Paraflavitalea devenefica: one gene and its partner. Each later gene encodes a partner of the first gene's protein in a complex. Links are inferred from orthologs where the notes say so. Each region holds a gene or a part of one and is shown on either strand. Other genes may lie near its edges. The genes, in order: pheT and pheS.

The links.
Region 2: the proteins of pheT (region 1) and pheS are in contact, whole or in part, in a crystal structure (PDB 6P24), measured with the Escherichia coli proteins. The link is inferred for Paraflavitalea devenefica from one-to-one orthologs.

The regions. Positions count from the first base shown.
Region 1 is NZ_JAARML010000001.1:375,800-384,455, forward strand. The notes cover bases 4,333-7,424. They hold pheT (phenylalanine--tRNA ligase subunit beta), read left to right. Parts: upstream 4,333-4,709; coding sequence 4,710-7,139; downstream 7,140-7,424. Other genes in these bases: HB364_RS01420 (hypothetical protein), read left to right, coding at 4,333-4,528; HB364_RS01430 (hypothetical protein), read left to right, coding at 7,145-7,424. Outside these bases: HB364_RS01400 (hypothetical protein), read left to right, coding at 451-696; HB364_RS01405 (hypothetical protein), read left to right, coding at 930-2,006; HB364_RS01410 (N-acetylmuramoyl-L-alanine amidase), read left to right, coding at 2,024-2,833; HB364_RS01415 (hypothetical protein), read left to right, coding at 2,868-3,275; more of HB364_RS01420, read left to right, coding at 3,293-4,332; more of HB364_RS01430, read left to right, coding at 7,425-7,432; HB364_RS01435 (hypothetical protein), read right to left, coding at 7,439-7,693; HB364_RS01440 (cell division protein ZapA), read left to right, coding at 7,845-8,135; HB364_RS01445 (DUF6263 family protein), read right to left, coding at 8,140-8,656.
Region 2 is NZ_JAARML010000001.1:1,657,882-1,666,224, forward strand. Bases 5,565-8,343 are described here. They hold pheS (phenylalanine--tRNA ligase subunit alpha), read right to left. Parts: upstream 7,581-8,343; coding sequence 6,549-7,580; downstream 5,565-6,548. Other genes in these bases: HB364_RS06835 (3-hydroxyacyl-CoA dehydrogenase NAD-binding domain-containing protein), read right to left, coding at 5,565-6,418; HB364_RS06845 (arginase family protein), read left to right, coding at 7,733-8,343. Outside these bases: HB364_RS06815 (LytR/AlgR family response regulator transcription factor), read right to left, coding at 1-269; HB364_RS06820 (sensor histidine kinase), read right to left, coding at 271-3,126; HB364_RS06825 (carboxypeptidase-like regulatory domain-containing protein), read right to left, coding at 3,362-4,444; HB364_RS06830 (SDR family NAD(P)-dependent oxidoreductase), read right to left, coding at 4,517-5,515; more of HB364_RS06835, read right to left, coding at 5,561-5,564.

The DNA of each region.
Region 1 (8,656 bases):
TTGTTAATCCAGGGTTATCTGAATGTTACCGCTTCAGTCAGGACGGCGAATATATAACCGCCTCCCGTCCCGGAAAAAAAAATCTGGAACCTATATTTAATCACCCGCAATTCACGAGCCGATCCACATCATTTATGGGGTTATCCACATAGATGTGCAGGATATTCCCAATTTACAAAAGTTTGGCACCCCTGCCCAAACGAAATACACACACCCTTGTGCGAAAGAATTATACCCCAAAAATTTGGTAAAGAGGTCATTGAGGTGAGATACAGCAGCACTAAGGGTTTACCCGTTCCGGGTATAAGGAAACCCCTATAGCACGCGGTTTTTAATCCATTCATAATGCTGAAACCGGCCTAAATCCAGTATTTTTAAACACAAAAAATAAACAAACCTTTACTGGTATTGTTTTAAAAGCGATATTAGTATTGTCAACTTTAAACCACCATGCGGGTATATCAACTTAGGCACTATGAGGTATTGCTGAATGATCAGCAGGGAGAAGAACTGGAGCTCCTGATACAATATGAGAAATTGTGCAGCCGGTTACTGACCACCAAGGCACTCGCCTTCTCCAACACCATCGAGATCGCCCGGTTACGCCGCTACCGCATGGAACAACGCCCGGAACGTATACACCGTCTGCTATCTGCTACCATCCCCCCATTCAACTTTTTTATCAGCAAGAACTAAACGGTTATAGCGGCTTTACAGTGACCTTACAGCGCTATTACTCCCACCACCATACCTTCTGTCTACCCGGTTTGTGGTATTGACAATCACAAATATTCTTCCCAGCTTTGCGGCTCCTGCCCAACCATTCGATCTCATGTTTAACCCCGGAAAACGGGTGTATTCACCCTGCATCCTGAACCAGGAGTCCGCTACCTTGTAGGACTCGATTGCTCATCTATTAAACAACCCGCATGGCAAACAACAACAATGCAAATCCTCAGATCAACAGGGAAGGAAAAATTATAGCCGGCAGCTTGCTCATTATCTTCACGGTACTTCCTATTCTGATTATCATTGCTTTCTGGCCCGATCGGTTACCCGACCCTCCGCAGAAATGCGCCAAGTACAGGTACCATTGGTTTTCCATGACATTAGATACCAGTGCCTGTAACCTGGAAAAGGCACAGCCGGATTCAGTAGCTAAACAGCCGCCAGCTAAACCGGCGGTTGCGTCTGCCCCCAAAGACACGGCTATAAAGGACACCGGTAGTAAAGCAGATACTGTCCTCAAAGCTGATTCGCCGGCCAAAGCAGCACCGGAAAAACCAGCCACTACTACTACCATTGCCACTGCACAGCAGCAAAAACATTGTTACATCCACCTCAATACCATCCTGCTCCTGTTGGTGGCCGCCGGCGGCTTCCTGGGCAACATGATCCATATTGCCACCTCCTTCACCACCTTCGTGGGTGCCGGCAAATTTGAACAGAGCTGGATTCTATGGTATTGGGTACGCCCCTTTACAGCCTCCGCCCTGGCATTGGCCTTATACTTTGCCTTTGGCGCCACCAATGACCCCGCCAATGTAGACCTCGACCGTACACTCACCGTGGCCATTCTTTCAGGCCTGTTCACCGATATTGCTACCCAGAAGCTCAAAGAGGTCTTCGACGTACTCTTCAGCCCCAAAGACAACAGGCCCAATAAGCTCACCGATCCTGCCCTAAAAATAGAAGGCCTTACACCGGATGAACTGGCAAAAGAAGGAGAGAACAAGATCGTCCTCAAAGGCAAAAACCTGAAGAGTAAAAAACTGATCATTAAAATAGAGGACAAAGCAATTCCCAACCCCACCATCACCAATGAGGAGATCAGTTTTAGCTATACCCTCTCCGATGAAGACAAGGCCAAAACAGAACTGGCGCTGGAGGTAACAGATGAGGCAGGCAATACTATCTTCCCCAAAAAGATGCTACCGGTAACTGAAAATACATTGCCGGCACCACCCGAAGGCACAGAAGACGCAGAAGAAAAACCAGTTGGCTAACCTTTAAATTGATTGCTATGTCCGGTACATTCACAGAAAGATTCATCATCATACCCCGTTACATTCCTGCTCCGTCACGCAGGCGGGCCGCCATTCCCATTCAAAAAGTACGTTTCCTCGTAGCCCATGATACCGGCAATCCCGGCTCTACGGCTGCCGGCAACGTAAAATTTTACATCAATACCTGCCAAACGGTAGAGCCTGCCAAAACGGCCTCAGCCCATCTGTTTGTAGATGATAAAGAGATCATCGAATGCGTGCCCGCATTAACAGGGCCACCCGAAAAAGCATTCCATGTACTCAAGAAAGTAACGAAAGACAATGAGCTCTATGGCATCAATGCCAATGATGGCGCCATTGGCGTGGAATACTGTTATGGCGGCACCATCAATGCAGATAAAGCGTATGAAAAATTTGTATGGGTATTGGCCAGGTTGTGTTTCGAGTTCAAATTGGATCCCTCCAAAGACATAGTAGGCCATTTCTTCCTGGATCCCGCGCGCAAAACAGACCCCGTTACCGGACTGGCGCGCAGCCGCCGCACCTATGAGCAACTCTTGCGGGATGTAGAAGCCGAATTCAAATTAGCTATTGGCCATGCGCCGCCGGATCCCGTAGAAGCCATTCAATCGGGAGAAGTTACCGTATCGGTCAGGCTCAACCTGCGCGAGGCCCCTTCTACCAGGGCAGCCGTAGTGCAGGTATTGCCCCCCGGTACTATAATAAAATTTACAGCGTTAATAACCAATGGCGAGCCTGTAAACAACAATTCACTCTGGTATAAAGATGCCAATGGCAACTTCTTCTGGAGCGGCGGGGTGAAGTGAGTATTTTTAATCATCAATTATTAAACTTAACGTTATGGCCAAGAAAAAATCATTAGCCACCTTACTGAAGGAATCTTCAGGAAAAACCTCCCATGCAGACCTATACTTTGTGAATAAATCAAACAACAAGGTTATATTAGATATTGAAATAGGAGACACCGGGCAATCCGGTATTTCAAAAATAGTGCTGGATGGCGTTACCATACAACCCGAAGTAATTGGCTCTATCAGAGGTCAGGAACTCGGAAGCAATAAATCATTGGACGGGAAATTTCTGGAAGTAACCACTGTTATAACGGATGTGTCAAAAAAAACCAACCTTACCAGTTTCGATTTTAATTTAACAGGAGGCACTGAGCCATTCCGTTTTGTTATGCAAAGATCGGTACAGAAAGAGGGCGGCTCCGTTGGTTACAAAATATCTATCTTCTTTACTACTTAATCTTAAAATAATTACCTATGAGAAGGTTTCTTTACTCCTTATCACTGATGGCGTTTATCACGCTTGAAGGTATAGCCCAGGAAGGCATAGACACTACCATCACCCTCGATATATTAAAATCACCGGTATCGCCGGCCTTCAATATGCTGGGTATTTCAACCAATGCCATTGAACGCCCTACCGACCTGAATGCCTTCAGGGTATCACTTCAAAACGCCACCAATAACTTTACTACCCTTCCTAAAAGTTATGCTTTTGAAATTGCTCCCTTCCTGATGGGTAAAAGAAAATATACACTCAATGAATTTAACAATAACAAATACACTTTTGTCCAATCATTCGTCCTGTCGGCAGGGTTTACCTACCAGGGCCCCGAAGGGCAGGAGGATGTAGACAGTTTAAAAACCACTAAAACAGGGTTAGGTATTAAATTCTCTATCATAAGGCCGGCCTGGTCAACAGCCACAAAAAATACCTACGACAGTCTTATCGCCTATCAGAAATTGTTATTGCGCGACTTTGATAGTTTGGTTACAGCATACACGGATACTGCTGCGGTCAGTGCCTTGCAAATAAAATTGCGGACAGTAAGTGCTGATGCAGCACTTGATCCGGACAAAAAGAGAGAACAACAACGACAAATAATCACTGAAATAAAGGAGCTTCAGAACGCGGGCGTTGAAAAAGCCAACCAGGATATGCAAGCCGCATCAGCAGCTTATACGCAGACTCAAAGAATAGCCGTGAGCTTTAAACAGGAAAGAGTAGGCCCTTTTCTTGACTTCTCCGGAGGCGTCGCATTTGATTTTCCCGATAACCGTTTCGACAACAGCTATGTGCAAAAAGCCGGCGCCTGGCTCACCGGGGGGTATGAAAATGGTAATTCCGGCATCACCACCATGTTCATTGCCCGGTATCTCTATCACCCCGATGTAATATTTGCCGACCCGGCTGGTAAACTGCAGAAAGACAAAGCTTCTACATTTGACGCAGGGGCCCGGGCATTGTTGAGTGCATTTAAAGACAAATTCACCTTCAGCGGCGAAGCTTTGTACCGGAGCGTTTTGGGCACCAGCGAGCTGCCCTCATCCTGGCGCCTGGTGTTCAGCGCAGAATATGACATCGGTAAAAACCAGAAACTTACCTTTTCATTTGGAAGGAACTTTGATGGCGCCATCAGTAAAGGAGGAAATATCGTTTCGGCCCTCAACTTCATTGCCGGATTTGGCGGAGCCAGGAAGATCACGAACTAATAATCATAAACATTTTGCACCTATTACAGCTATGGCTGTATAGCCATTCCCTGATGAGATATGTCATTGGGCAAAAACATTTATGCCCCCGCTAATCCTTATCTTTGCCGTCCCTTTCCATTACCATGGGCAGGAGACAAGAGCAAGTTAATCAATAAGCATTCAAACGATATACTAACTAATGACGATCTCGTATAACTGGTTACATGAATATTTGCCGGTAACCATTGAGCCTGAGCGACTGAGCAAGATCTTAACGGCCGTGGGCCTGGAAGTAGAAAGCCTGGAAAAATATGAAAGCCTCAAAGGTGGTCTGCAGGGCCTGGTCATTGGGGAAGTACTCACCAGGGAAAAGCACCCCAACGCCGATAAGCTATCTGTTACTACTGTCAGCATCGGCCATGGCGATCCTTTACAGATCGTTTGCGGCGCCCCCAATGTGGCTGCCGGCCAGAAAGTGATCGTAGCCACCGTAGGCACCACCATCTATCCCAAAAATGGCGATCCCCTTACCATGAAAGTGGCCAAAATACGGGGCGTGGAAAGCTACGGGATGATCTGCGCCGAAGATGAGATCGGCCTTAGCGACAACCACGACGGCATCCTCCTATTGCCCGCTGAAACAAAAGTAGGCATGGCGGCAGCTTCTTATTTCAAACCCTATACCGATTGGGTCTTTGAAATAGGGCTTACCCCCAACCGGATGGATGCCATGAGCCACCTGGGCGTGGCCAGGGATGTGACCGCTTACCTGGTACACCATGATAAAAAAGACTACCGGGTTAAATCTCCCTTCAGCAATACTTTTAAGACCGATAATAACAGCCTGCCCATTACAGTAGAAATTGAAAATACCAATGCCTGCCAGCGCTATACCGGTATCAGCATTACCGGCATACAGGTAAAAGAAAGCCCGCAATGGCTGCAGGATAAACTGAGGTCCATAGGGCAGCGTCCTATTAATAATATCGTAGATATTACCAACTTCATACTCCATGAAACCGGGCAGCCTTTGCACGCGTTTAATGCAGAGGTGATCAAGGGCCGGAAAATACGGGTCAAAAACCTGCCCGAAGGAACAGCCTTTGTATCCCTCGATGAAAAGACCAGGAAGCTCAGTGCAGAAGACCTCATGATCTGCAATGGCGATAGCGAACCCATGTGTATTGCCGGCGTATTCGGCGGCCTGCACAGCGGCGTAAAGGCAGATACCAAAAACATCTTCCTCGAAAGCGCCTGGTTCAACCCCATTGATATCCGGAAAACATCTTTCCGCCATGGCCTGCGCACCGATGCAGCCACCCGGTTCGAAAAGAATGTAGACATCAGCAATACCGTCAATGTACTGAAGCGCGCCGCCTTAATGATCAAAGAGCTGGCCGGCGGAGAAATAGCGTCCGATATGGTAGATGTTTACCCTGATCCCAGGGAGAAAGCTTCCGTAGTATTGAAATACCACTATCTGCGCAAGCTGAGCGGGAAGAACTACCACCCCGATACCGTTAAAAAGATCCTGACCACGCTCGGCTTTGAGATCATCAAAGAAGGAATGGACAATATATGGGTCAATGCGCCTTATAGCAAACCCGATGTCAGCCTGCCTGCTGATGTGGTGGAAGAGATCATGCGTATAGACGGTCTGGACAATGTAGAGATACCCACCTCCATCATGATCTCCCCTTCTATTGAGACAGATGGCTATAAACATACCTACAAGGAAAAAACGGCCAACTACCTCGTAGGACTTGGATTCAATGAAATATTTACCAATTCCATCACCAATGCCGCTTACTTTGATGAGGCGGAATTGGGTACCGCTGTACGGTTACTGAATAACCTCAGCGCCGACCACAACATCATGCGCCCTTCCATGCTGGAAACCGGCCTGGAAGCCATTGCCCATAACCTCAACAGGAAAAACCATAACCTGCAGTTCTTTGAGTTTGGCAAAACATACCACATGATTGCCCCCGGCAACTATAGTGAGCAGGAGCATGTTTGCCTGTACATAACCGGCCAGGTGAAGGAAGACTCCTGGAAAGCAAAGGGATATGCGGTTGATGGCTATTACCTCAAGGGAATCGTGGCAAGAATATTGCAGCTTACCGGGATTATTAAAACAAGCTGGGAGATCACTACCAGCCAGAAGCTGGCAGATAGCCTCGAAGTAAAGACCGGTAATGAAGTAATAGCTGTATTAGGTACTGTAGCAGCCCATGAACTCAAGCGCTTTGATATCAAACAACCGGTGTTTTTTGCCGATATTGACTGGGAGCTATTGCTGAAGAAAGTAGCAAAAGGCGTATTGAAAGTAACCGAGTTGCCCAAGCAATTGCCTGTTCACCGCGACCTTGCCATGATCGTACCCAAAGCGCTGCCCTATGCAGAAGTAGAAGCCACCGTGAAAAAGACGCGGATAGACAAATTACAGGATATACAACTGTTCGATATTTTTGAAAGCGGGAAAATAGGCGCCGACAAAAAATCACTCGCTATCAGCTTTACCTTCCTTGACGAAGAAAAGACCCTTACCGACAAGGAGATTGATGGCATGATGAACAAGATCATGACCGCCCTGGAAAAAGACCTCCAGGCCGAAATCAGGAAATAAGTATTATGTCAGATACTCAGCAACCATGGAAACGCATCAATGATAAACTGCAGCAGGTGCTGCAGCAATACCAGGTGCTGCAAAAAGACAATGACCGGCTGCAAAAAGAGCTGAAGGAGCTTAAGGCAAAAGATGCACTGCAGGCCCGGAAAGTAGAAGAATTGGAAATCAAAATTGCCGCTCTGAAGACAGCTACCGGCCAACTGGACGAAGCTGACAAAAAAGAGCTGGATAAACGCCTGCATCTGTACATCCGGGAAATTGACCGGTGTATTGCCATGCTGAGCCAATAAAATGAACTATACCCGTTTTACTAAACGCATTTTCATTTCATCGTCTCCCTGTGAAAGCTCTAAAGTGTAGATGCCGTAGGGTAGGTCGTTGAGCCCTTTCCAGGTCACTGTATTGTCACCTTTGGGAACACTGGCCTCAAGACGGCTGCATTCATCGCCTTTTTCGTCGCGCAAGATGGCTTTTAGACTGGAACGGATAGGTGCTACTAATTCGAGTGTCAGGACATCAATGAAGATGGACGACTTTACTTTTGCAAACATAGTTCGCTTGGTTTTGGTGTTTGTAATCATAGAATACGGGTCTTTCCCTTAACCATCCAAAACGATCCATTTAGCGTCCAAAGTGTACCAGATATCCAGTTGTTAATTCTGTGTGGATAAATATAGAACACTCTTTTCAAATTTGCAAGCAATGGAAGAACTAATTCCTATAAATGTAGTCATCGGCGATCGCACCTACCGCATCCGCATCGCCCCTCCCGATGAGGAAGTGGTACGAAAGACCATCAAACTCATCAATGATAAGATCGTAGAGTTCAAAACCCAGTTTGCCGGTAAGGACATGCAGGATTACGTAGCCATGGTGGTCCTTTGGTATGCCACACAACAAAAAGCGGCCGGAGACCAGCCGCTTATATCAAGTGAAACCGACAAACAATTAACGTCTATGGAAAAGCTCCTCGACCGGATCCTGCAAGGGTAAACCCTTACTTCCTGGCTATTCCTTCGTCCATAGTCACCTTCATGGTAAAAGGTATCGATTGCCCTGCCATATCCATGGTGCCGGTAGCATCCATCGTGGCAATCCGCTTTTTAATAATACCCGAAGCTACGTCCATCGTATACTGGCCCTTTATCTTGCCGTTAATAGATAAATTCACCGTCATGCCGTTGGCTTCGGTTTCGCCACTCTGGGTCATCGTACCATCCAGGTCCACAATGGCTTCGGCTCCTTTCACCTCCAGCACCTTATAATTAGTAGTCGTCTTACCTTCTTTGGATACAGAAGAATCAGCCCAGGTATCACCCGCTTTTACCGCTTTTTCAGGAAGGTCGGCTACCAGGTCATAATTCTTGCCAGGCTTATGGCCGGTATTGGCAAAGCTGTTGGCCATGCCCATAAAGCCGTCGGCCTTTTCTCCCGCATTGCTGGTGTCATCACTGGCTACAATAATACCCTTGGTATCTACCGTCAGGTGGCTCACCTTACCTACCATCTCCTTC
Region 2 (8,343 bases), 1.3 Mb from region 1 along the record:
GCGTTAATCGCATAATTGTCAAACGCCGTAACAAAAACAATCTCAAAATCAATAGTGGGTATCCCGTTCAGCAGGTCAAAAGCATTGCCATAAGGCATCTCAATATCCAGGAATACCAGGTCTGGCGCTGTTTCAGTAATCACCTCCGTACCCGTTTGGGCGTTGTCGGCCGTACCCGCTATCTCAATAAGTGGACAATACCTTAACAGCAATTCCTGTAACGTAGTAATATTATTGGGTTCATCGTCAATAAGAACAGTTCTGATCATATTAACTGAGTTTTGTAAGCAATTTGTTAGGAAAATAGATCTTGATCCGGGTACCGGCCGGATTATTCAGGGAATCAGTTTTATCAACTATTTCAATGGTAACAGATTCCGCGTACTGGCGGTTTAAAGCGTTGATCCTTTCGGCTGCTAGGGACATGCCCTTCGATTGATATTCCACATGCATCCGGGACCTGAACCTGCGGGCATTCTCCCTTCCGATGCCATTGTCATCCACAATACATAAAAGCTGGTCTCCGGGCTGCTCGAATTTTATCTCGATCAGGCCCTTCCCATCCTTTTTATGCCGGATACCGTGCCGGATACTGTTTTCTACGTAAGGCTGAAGGATCATGCTGGGTATGTGGATAAACTCCTTATCAATCCGTTCATCTGTTACGATGGAATAATCAAATGAATGCCCAAACCGCATCTTCTCCAGTTCAATATAGCGCGTCAGGTACTTTACTTCATGATCAATGGAAATAGTGCCTTTTTCGGCGCTGTCCATCGTCTGACGTATAAGGTGAGCAAACTCGGTCAGGTACTGATTGGTAGTTTCCAGGTCATTTTTAATAATAAAATGCTGGATCGAGTTCAGGCAGTTGAAAATAAAATGAGGGTTCATCTGGCTGCGCAGAGCCAGTTGCTCCAGGCTATTGATCTGTTGCCGCAGGGTTGCCCGTTCCTGCTCCCGTTGCTGAACGGTCCTGAACCGCCAGGTCAGTATCATCACGGTCATCCCAATGGCAAGCCCTACGATCAATACCTTAAACCACCAGGTTTGCCAGAAGGGTGTTTCTATTAAAAAAGGAATAACAACAGTATTACTGATCACCCCAAACTTATTAACGGCCAGCAATTCCAGTTGATAACTACCCGAGGGTAGTGAGGGATATTCCAGCAGGTTCTGCCGGGTTGAATCCCAGGTATCCTTCAATCCCTTTAAACGGTAATGGTACAATATATCCCCGCCCGACTTAAAAGAGATGCCGGCAAATTCGATCTTGAGGTTATTGTCATAATAATCCAATGTATAGGCTTTTTGCAGGGGCTGCGATTTACCTGATACAGATACGTCCAGTATCCGCAGGTCACACCGGGAGTAGTCCGACACCTTATTTTCATCAAAATAGGTCAGCCCCGCCGGCGATCCCACATACACCGTACTGCTGTCAACATAAATGGCATTAATAATATTGGAAGGGAGGCCGTCGGCGATCGAATAATGATGAATGGGATAGGATGGTTTGCTGAGATCAATCTTATTAATCCCTTTATCAGTACCCACCCAAAGGAAGTGCTTATCGGCAAACAGGCTGCGGCATATATTGCTGGAAAGACCCTGTTCTGTAGTTAAATGGCCGATGATCTGGTTACCCTTCATGCCAATAATGCCACCTCCATAAGTGGCTATCCATAAACTTCCATCGGCAGGGGTGGCAAAACAGGCAGTACGGTAGCGCAGGGCAGGGATACTATCGCCCAGGTAACGGGAAGTTTTATCTTTCGATACGATATATAATCCGCCCACGGAACCCACATAAAATTTACCATCATAATAACTGACAGCCGTAGAGCGGTGAGGCCAAATAGTATCTAAAATGCTCAGGTCTTTCTCCCGTACCCTGATCGTATTCCTGCCGGTACCTACCAGTAATGTTTCCGGGTCTATTTCGTCAATGGATTTGATGGGGTAGACATAATTAACAATACTTCTTCCTGGGGAACTACGTTTAAAAAGGAAAAGGTCAAAGCCTAAGATCAGGTCGCCATTGCTTACTTTTTTAATGCTCATCAGCCTGTTGCCGGTGAATTTCTTTAAAACACGGGAAAATGACTGACTGAAGCTGACCGAATCAACCCTGGCGCCTGTTATGGAATACATCTTGTTATAACCCGCGCCCACTAAAATCCTGTTATCATCTTTTGCCAGGGAAAATACCTCAGCATTTTTGCTGCCTGTAAAATATGTTTTAAAATTACGGGACACCAGTTTATAAACTCCTTCCCCCGCTGTGCCAAACCATATATTCTTCTCATAGTCAATCAACACGCTGTTAATCGGCTTCTCTTTCAGGAAAACTTCTTCAAAGCGGTCAAAGTGAAGGGTGTCTACCATCCAAACGCCCTCGTTGGAAGGTATAAAAAGCGTCTGTACCTGTTTTTGAATTGTATCATATTGCACGTATATATTGTTAGGTTCCATGGGGTGGTCTATATACTTTACAACGCTATCACGACGCACTAACGTTATAAGTACCTGAGGAGGTGGAGGGCGAGACCATAAAGGTTGCAGGTGGCCATCAACCAGCAAAAAAGACGAGTCGCCCATACCAAGAATAAGTCCTTCACGACCTATGAAATTAGGGTGCCCATGCAAAAATGTCCTGCCATATAAAACAGTCAGGTCCATGAATTTTTCCTGTCCCTTGCGGGTTTGCAGAAGGTAGGCTCCGGCATCGAACCTGCATAAGAGTATATTGTCATCTCTATCTCCAACAATACCTGTTATAGCTGTGTTCAGCTTTATTTTCTTAAGCAGGCTATCATTAGCGGCCGTATAGATCTTTCCCTGGTAATAATAACAAACAGTGTTTTTAAAGGGCGCTATCCATACTCTTCCGGCATGGTCAGCATAAAGCTTTATTACTTCCGCGTCTGGCAGCCCATCCGCTGTAGTAAAATTCTTAAAACGGGTGCCATCAAACCGGCTCAGGCCGGCTTCGGTAGCAAACCAGATAAATCCGTCTCTGTCCTGGCAAATATCATATACGGTAGAACCGGCCAGGCCATCTTTCGTATCATAACGCACGTAATTATATTCCTGCGCTGAGGTAGACAGTGGCAGAACACCCAAAAAAATAAAATAAAGGAACCTGTACCAGGTGGGAAATCGCTTACTGCCTGTAAAGAGCTGAATCAATACAGGCAAAAAAGTCAGACAAGGTGAGCAACATGTAATACCAGCAGCCGGCATTGGGTAAGGTTGGGATATTATTTCTGTCAGATAAGGCCAGCTGAAGATATGTAAAAAAAATCTTCTGTCAGATCAAAGAGTCTTAAGATTTTACTAATGTAGGAGTATTTACTTACTACTCGTATTCATAATTGTAAGGAAGTAATTCGGCCAGCTTTTTCCAGGCCCAGTACCCCGTATTAATAACATCATATTGCTCGTAGAAATAACCATTCTCCTCAATAACAAAGCCATCGGCAATATCCAGCAGCGTTACCTGCATACGGGTGTTGGCAGGTAGTTTAAACTCCTGCAGGAACCGCTTTTCCGGGAATACCGTCTTGTAGCTCACGCGATAGCGCCCCTGCCAGTTAATCGTTACATCATTACTGTCGGCCACATATTGTTCCCCGTCATACAGGTTATTAATAATCGTTCCTTTCACACTCTTGGGATCATTATCCATTTTTTCCACAATAAAACCCTCCTCAATAGCCACACTATCATACAAGGACCGCATAAAATGCAGCCGGGAGCCCAGGTAAGTTTTGGCGCGGTTCTTCTTCCAGGCCGCCTGGGCTTCCGTCGTACTGTCTATTTCCTGGAAAAAGGGATACCCGGTATACTGACTGATATTCGTATTATAATCATAGCTGAAAGAGTCCAGTTGATAACGGATCGTATACCCCAGGGCATAATTGGTAATAATAAGATCTTCCCTGGCGGTTACCTTTAACCGGTTACGTTTTTTGGTGTAGAAAAAACGCAATGCTTCCGGGTTACGGAGCACACATTGGGAAGCATTGGGGGTAGTACCGATAAAATGATCTGTAAAAAACGAACCATACTTTGCCAGGCCGTCCTGTACCTCATTACTGGCCACCACCGCTACCTCCGTCATCGTTTTTTCTTCCTTCACCAGCTCAATAACTACTGTATCCGCCATCGCCTGGTTACTGCTGATGCGTAAAACACTTTTATTATAACCAGTATAAGATACAATAAGATCGTACCCGCCGTTGGGTAAGCGCATAAAAAATAATCCTTCATTATTCGTAATCGTTCCGTGGGTAGTATTCTGGCAATAGGCAGAAGCGCCGTTCAGGGGCTGCCGGGAAGCAGAGTCGACCACCTTTCCAAGGATCGTGAAATCCTTTTGCTGTGAAAAGGCAGTTGTATAAAGAATTGTTAATAAAAGAGCTGCAATAATATTTTTCATCTGAGCGGATTGAGGCTGTTTTATGAACGTTTTTAGCGCCTTGAAAGTATACTGTTGCAACTACTTTGCCAGTTATAATGGCTGTGGGTGGAGCAGATAGCTTTCACATGCTTTTTCAATGCTTTGCGCTAATGGAGTAAAGGAAAAACCGGGCAATGCCTGCAGCAACTTGCCATGCTCAAAATAAGTTTTACTTTGGGCTATACGGGCACTCTGCTGGGTCAGTAACGGCTTCTTGCCGGAAAACACCGACTTCAGCTTTTCCAGCCGCCAGGCCATCTCTCCCAGGAAAGGGGTAGCCTCCCGGAAAGGCGGTTTCTTATTAAAACCCGCTGCTATCGTATTGAACAGTTGCCTGAACGACCAGTTATCACCACTTACAATAAAGCGTTCAGCGCTTATGGCCCCCTGCATCAGCAGTACCGCTGCCCGGGCCACATCCTGCACATCCACAAAACCATTCATGCCGTTCGTATACCAGGGAAACTCTTTAAAAGCATTCTTAAAAATGGCGCAACTGGAAGTATTCCAGTCCCCATAACCCAAAATAGTACTGGGGTTAAGTATTACCACGTCCAGGCCTTCACCCATACCCCGCCATACTTCCCGTTCTGCATGGTATTTACTGATGGCATACTGCGTATTCAATTTACTGTGCTGCCATTTTTTACTTTCAGTCACTGTATCTCCGTTGGCCGTTCTGCCCAGGGCGGCCACAGAACTGATATGCACAAAACGCCGTACATGCTTCTCCAGCGCCATATTCACCATATTGGCGGTGCCGTCAACATTCACATTAAACAGCTCCCGCTTCTCTTTGGGATCAAAAGAGACCCGCGCGGCTGAATGGACAACCGTATCAACCCCTTCCATCGCTTCATCCAGCGATACAACATCCAGGATATCACCATCCACCCATTCCACCGACTGCATAATAGCGGCAGGAATAAAAAAGGGAACTTTGCCGCTACGGCGTATAGCCCGTACTGCAAACCCCTGCTTGATCAGCTCCTGGATAATATAAGCGCCCAGGAAACCTGTACCACCTGTTATAAATACCTTCTTTGACAAATCAGATAATTAGATTCAAAAACGCCTGTATTCTTTTTTAACGGATCAGCTATTATAATTATAATACCCTTTCTTCGTTTTCCTGCCCAGTTCCTGCTTATCTACGCGCTCCTTTTGTAAGGGGGAAGGCCGCAAACGTTCCGGACTCCCCAGTTGTTCATATACCGAACAGCTAACCGCATAATTCACATCATTGCCAATAAGATCCATCAACCGGAAAGGCCCCATCTTAAAACCTGTCGCTTCCAGCAAAAGGTCAATCGTCTCAAAATCACCAATCCCTTGCTCTGCCAGCTTCAGTGCTTCCAGGTAATAAGGCCGGGCTACATGGTTCACAATAAATCCCGGCGCATCCTTGCACAGTACTGGTGTCTTGCCCAGTTGCCTGGCCAGTTCAACAATCGTGGCTATCGTATGGTTATTGCTATAGGGAGTAGTGACCACCTCTACCAGCTTCATCACCGGGGCGGGATTAAAAAAGTGCATGCCGGCCACACGCTCAGGACGCATTACCTGCCGGGCAATATCAGTAACAGAAAGGGAAGAAGTATTCGTGGCAAAAATCACTTCGCTGTGGTTCACTTCAGCAAGCTGGTTAAAGAGCGCTGTCTTAATGCCAGGCTTTTCAACGATCGCTTCAATAACAACATCTGCCAGGCAATCATTCATATCGTGTGTAAAACGCAGGCGGCTCAGGGTATCAGCCTTATCCTGGGTAGTTATCTTATGCTTCTCTGTCAGTTGTTGGAGGGTTGCCTGCATACCTTGCTCCGCTTTGCCGACCATCTCATCGTTCACATCATACAGGATCGTATAAAAACCACTTTGCGCCGCTATCTGTGCAATACCACTGCCCATAGTACCTGCACCGCAAACGCAAACTGTCTGTATTATCTGGTCCAAAATTGTTACGATTTATATTGGATTGGAAGTATACGCTGCGACTCTTTTTCAAATGTTGTTACCAACAAACCAGTCACTCCAAAACGCGGCAGCAATTCTGAATGCTGGATGTTGAATTCTAGATGCTGTTCTATATCGCACTCGTGAACTGTCGCAAAAACCGCACATCATTTTCACTGAAAAGACGGATATCATTAATGCCATACTTCAGCAGGGCCGGGCGTTCAATGCCCATGCCGAAAGCAAATCCTGTATACTTATTGGAGTCAATCTTGCAATTCTCCAGCACCTTGGGATGTACCATGCCGCAACCCAGGATCTCCAGCCAGCCGGTACGTTTACATACGGCACAACCTTCACCTCCGCAGATCTGGCATTGTATATCCATTTCAGCGCTGGGCTCAGTGAACGGGAAATAGCTGGGGCGGAAACGCACCTTAATATCCTTGCCATACATCTCCTGTACAAAGAAATACAAGGTCTGTTTCAGGTCGGCAAAAGATACATTCTCGTCAATATACAATCCCTCGATCTGGTGAAAAAAGCAATGGCTGCGGGCGCTTACCGTTTCATTCCGGTATACACGTCCGGGACAGATAATCCGGATGGGCAGGGGATTCTGCTCCATCGCCCGTATCTGTGTATTGCTCGTATGCGTACGTAAAAGCCAGTCGGGCTTTTGCTGAATATAAAAAGTATCCTGCATATCCCGCGCGGGGTGGTGCTCCGGCAGGTTCAGGGCAGTGAAATTATGCCAGTCATCTTCAATTTCAGGCCCCTCGGCTACAGAAAATCCAAGGCGTTGGAAAATGCTGATCACCTGGTTCAGGAACAGGTTAATGGGGTGGCGGGTACCCAAGGGCAGGGGATCGCCGGGAAGGGTTACATCAATAGAAGAAGCAGTAGCGGAAGAGCTGCTCTCCAATTGCTGTTTCCAGGTTTCATACTTACTTTCTGCCAATTGCTTAAACTCATTCAATACCTGGCCGAACTCTTTCTTCTTATCGGTAGCCACATTTTTCATCTCTGTAAAAAGGTTCTTTACAATCCCCTTCGTACCGAGAAATTTGATCCGGTAGGCTTCCAATGCTTCGGCCCCGTCATTGGCCAATTGCTCAATTTCCTTCTTATAGGCCGCGATCTGTTCTAACAATTGTTCCATACCGGCAAAGATAATAAAGGAAGTCCGAAAAGCCCCCGAAGTCGGAAAGTCCGCAGGCCAGAAAATCCGGGACTATTGGTCCCTAAATGCTTTTCTTTCCGGCTTCTGACTTCCGGCCTCCGACTTCTGTTTTTTCCAATTATCTTGCGCCCATGTCGGATATTTTTAATATCGCTGATTTCCTGGAGCCCGTCAACCGGGCTGTACTTTCCAGGGATGAGTCCTATAAAGATGGTCAGTTGGGCAAAACCCTCCAGGTGTATGAGGAAGAAATGCCCGATCTGACGGGGGTGGATATCGTATTGGTAGGCTGCGGGGATACCAGGGGGGCGGGCATTCCACCCACCCAGCAACTGGGACCGGATTGGATACGGGCCGAATTTTACCAGCTTTTCTACTGGCACCAGGATATTTCCATAGCCGATATTGGGAACATTAAAAAAGGTGCCTCCCTCAAGGATACCTATGCTGCCTTGAAAACCGTCCTGGCCGAACTTACCGGCGCCGGTAAACTGGTAGTCATACTGGGTGGCTCACATGATCTTACCCTCGCGCAATATGGCATGTATGCCGATCAGAAAAGGATCATAGATGCCGTATGTGTAGATGCCCTGATAGATCTTTCCATGGACTCCCTGCAGCGGGACCAGAACTTCCTCATGGAAATGCTCACCGGCGAGCCCAACTTCATCCGTCATTACAACCACATCGGTTTCCAAAGCTACTATGTACATCCGCACATGCTGGAAACCATGGACAAGCT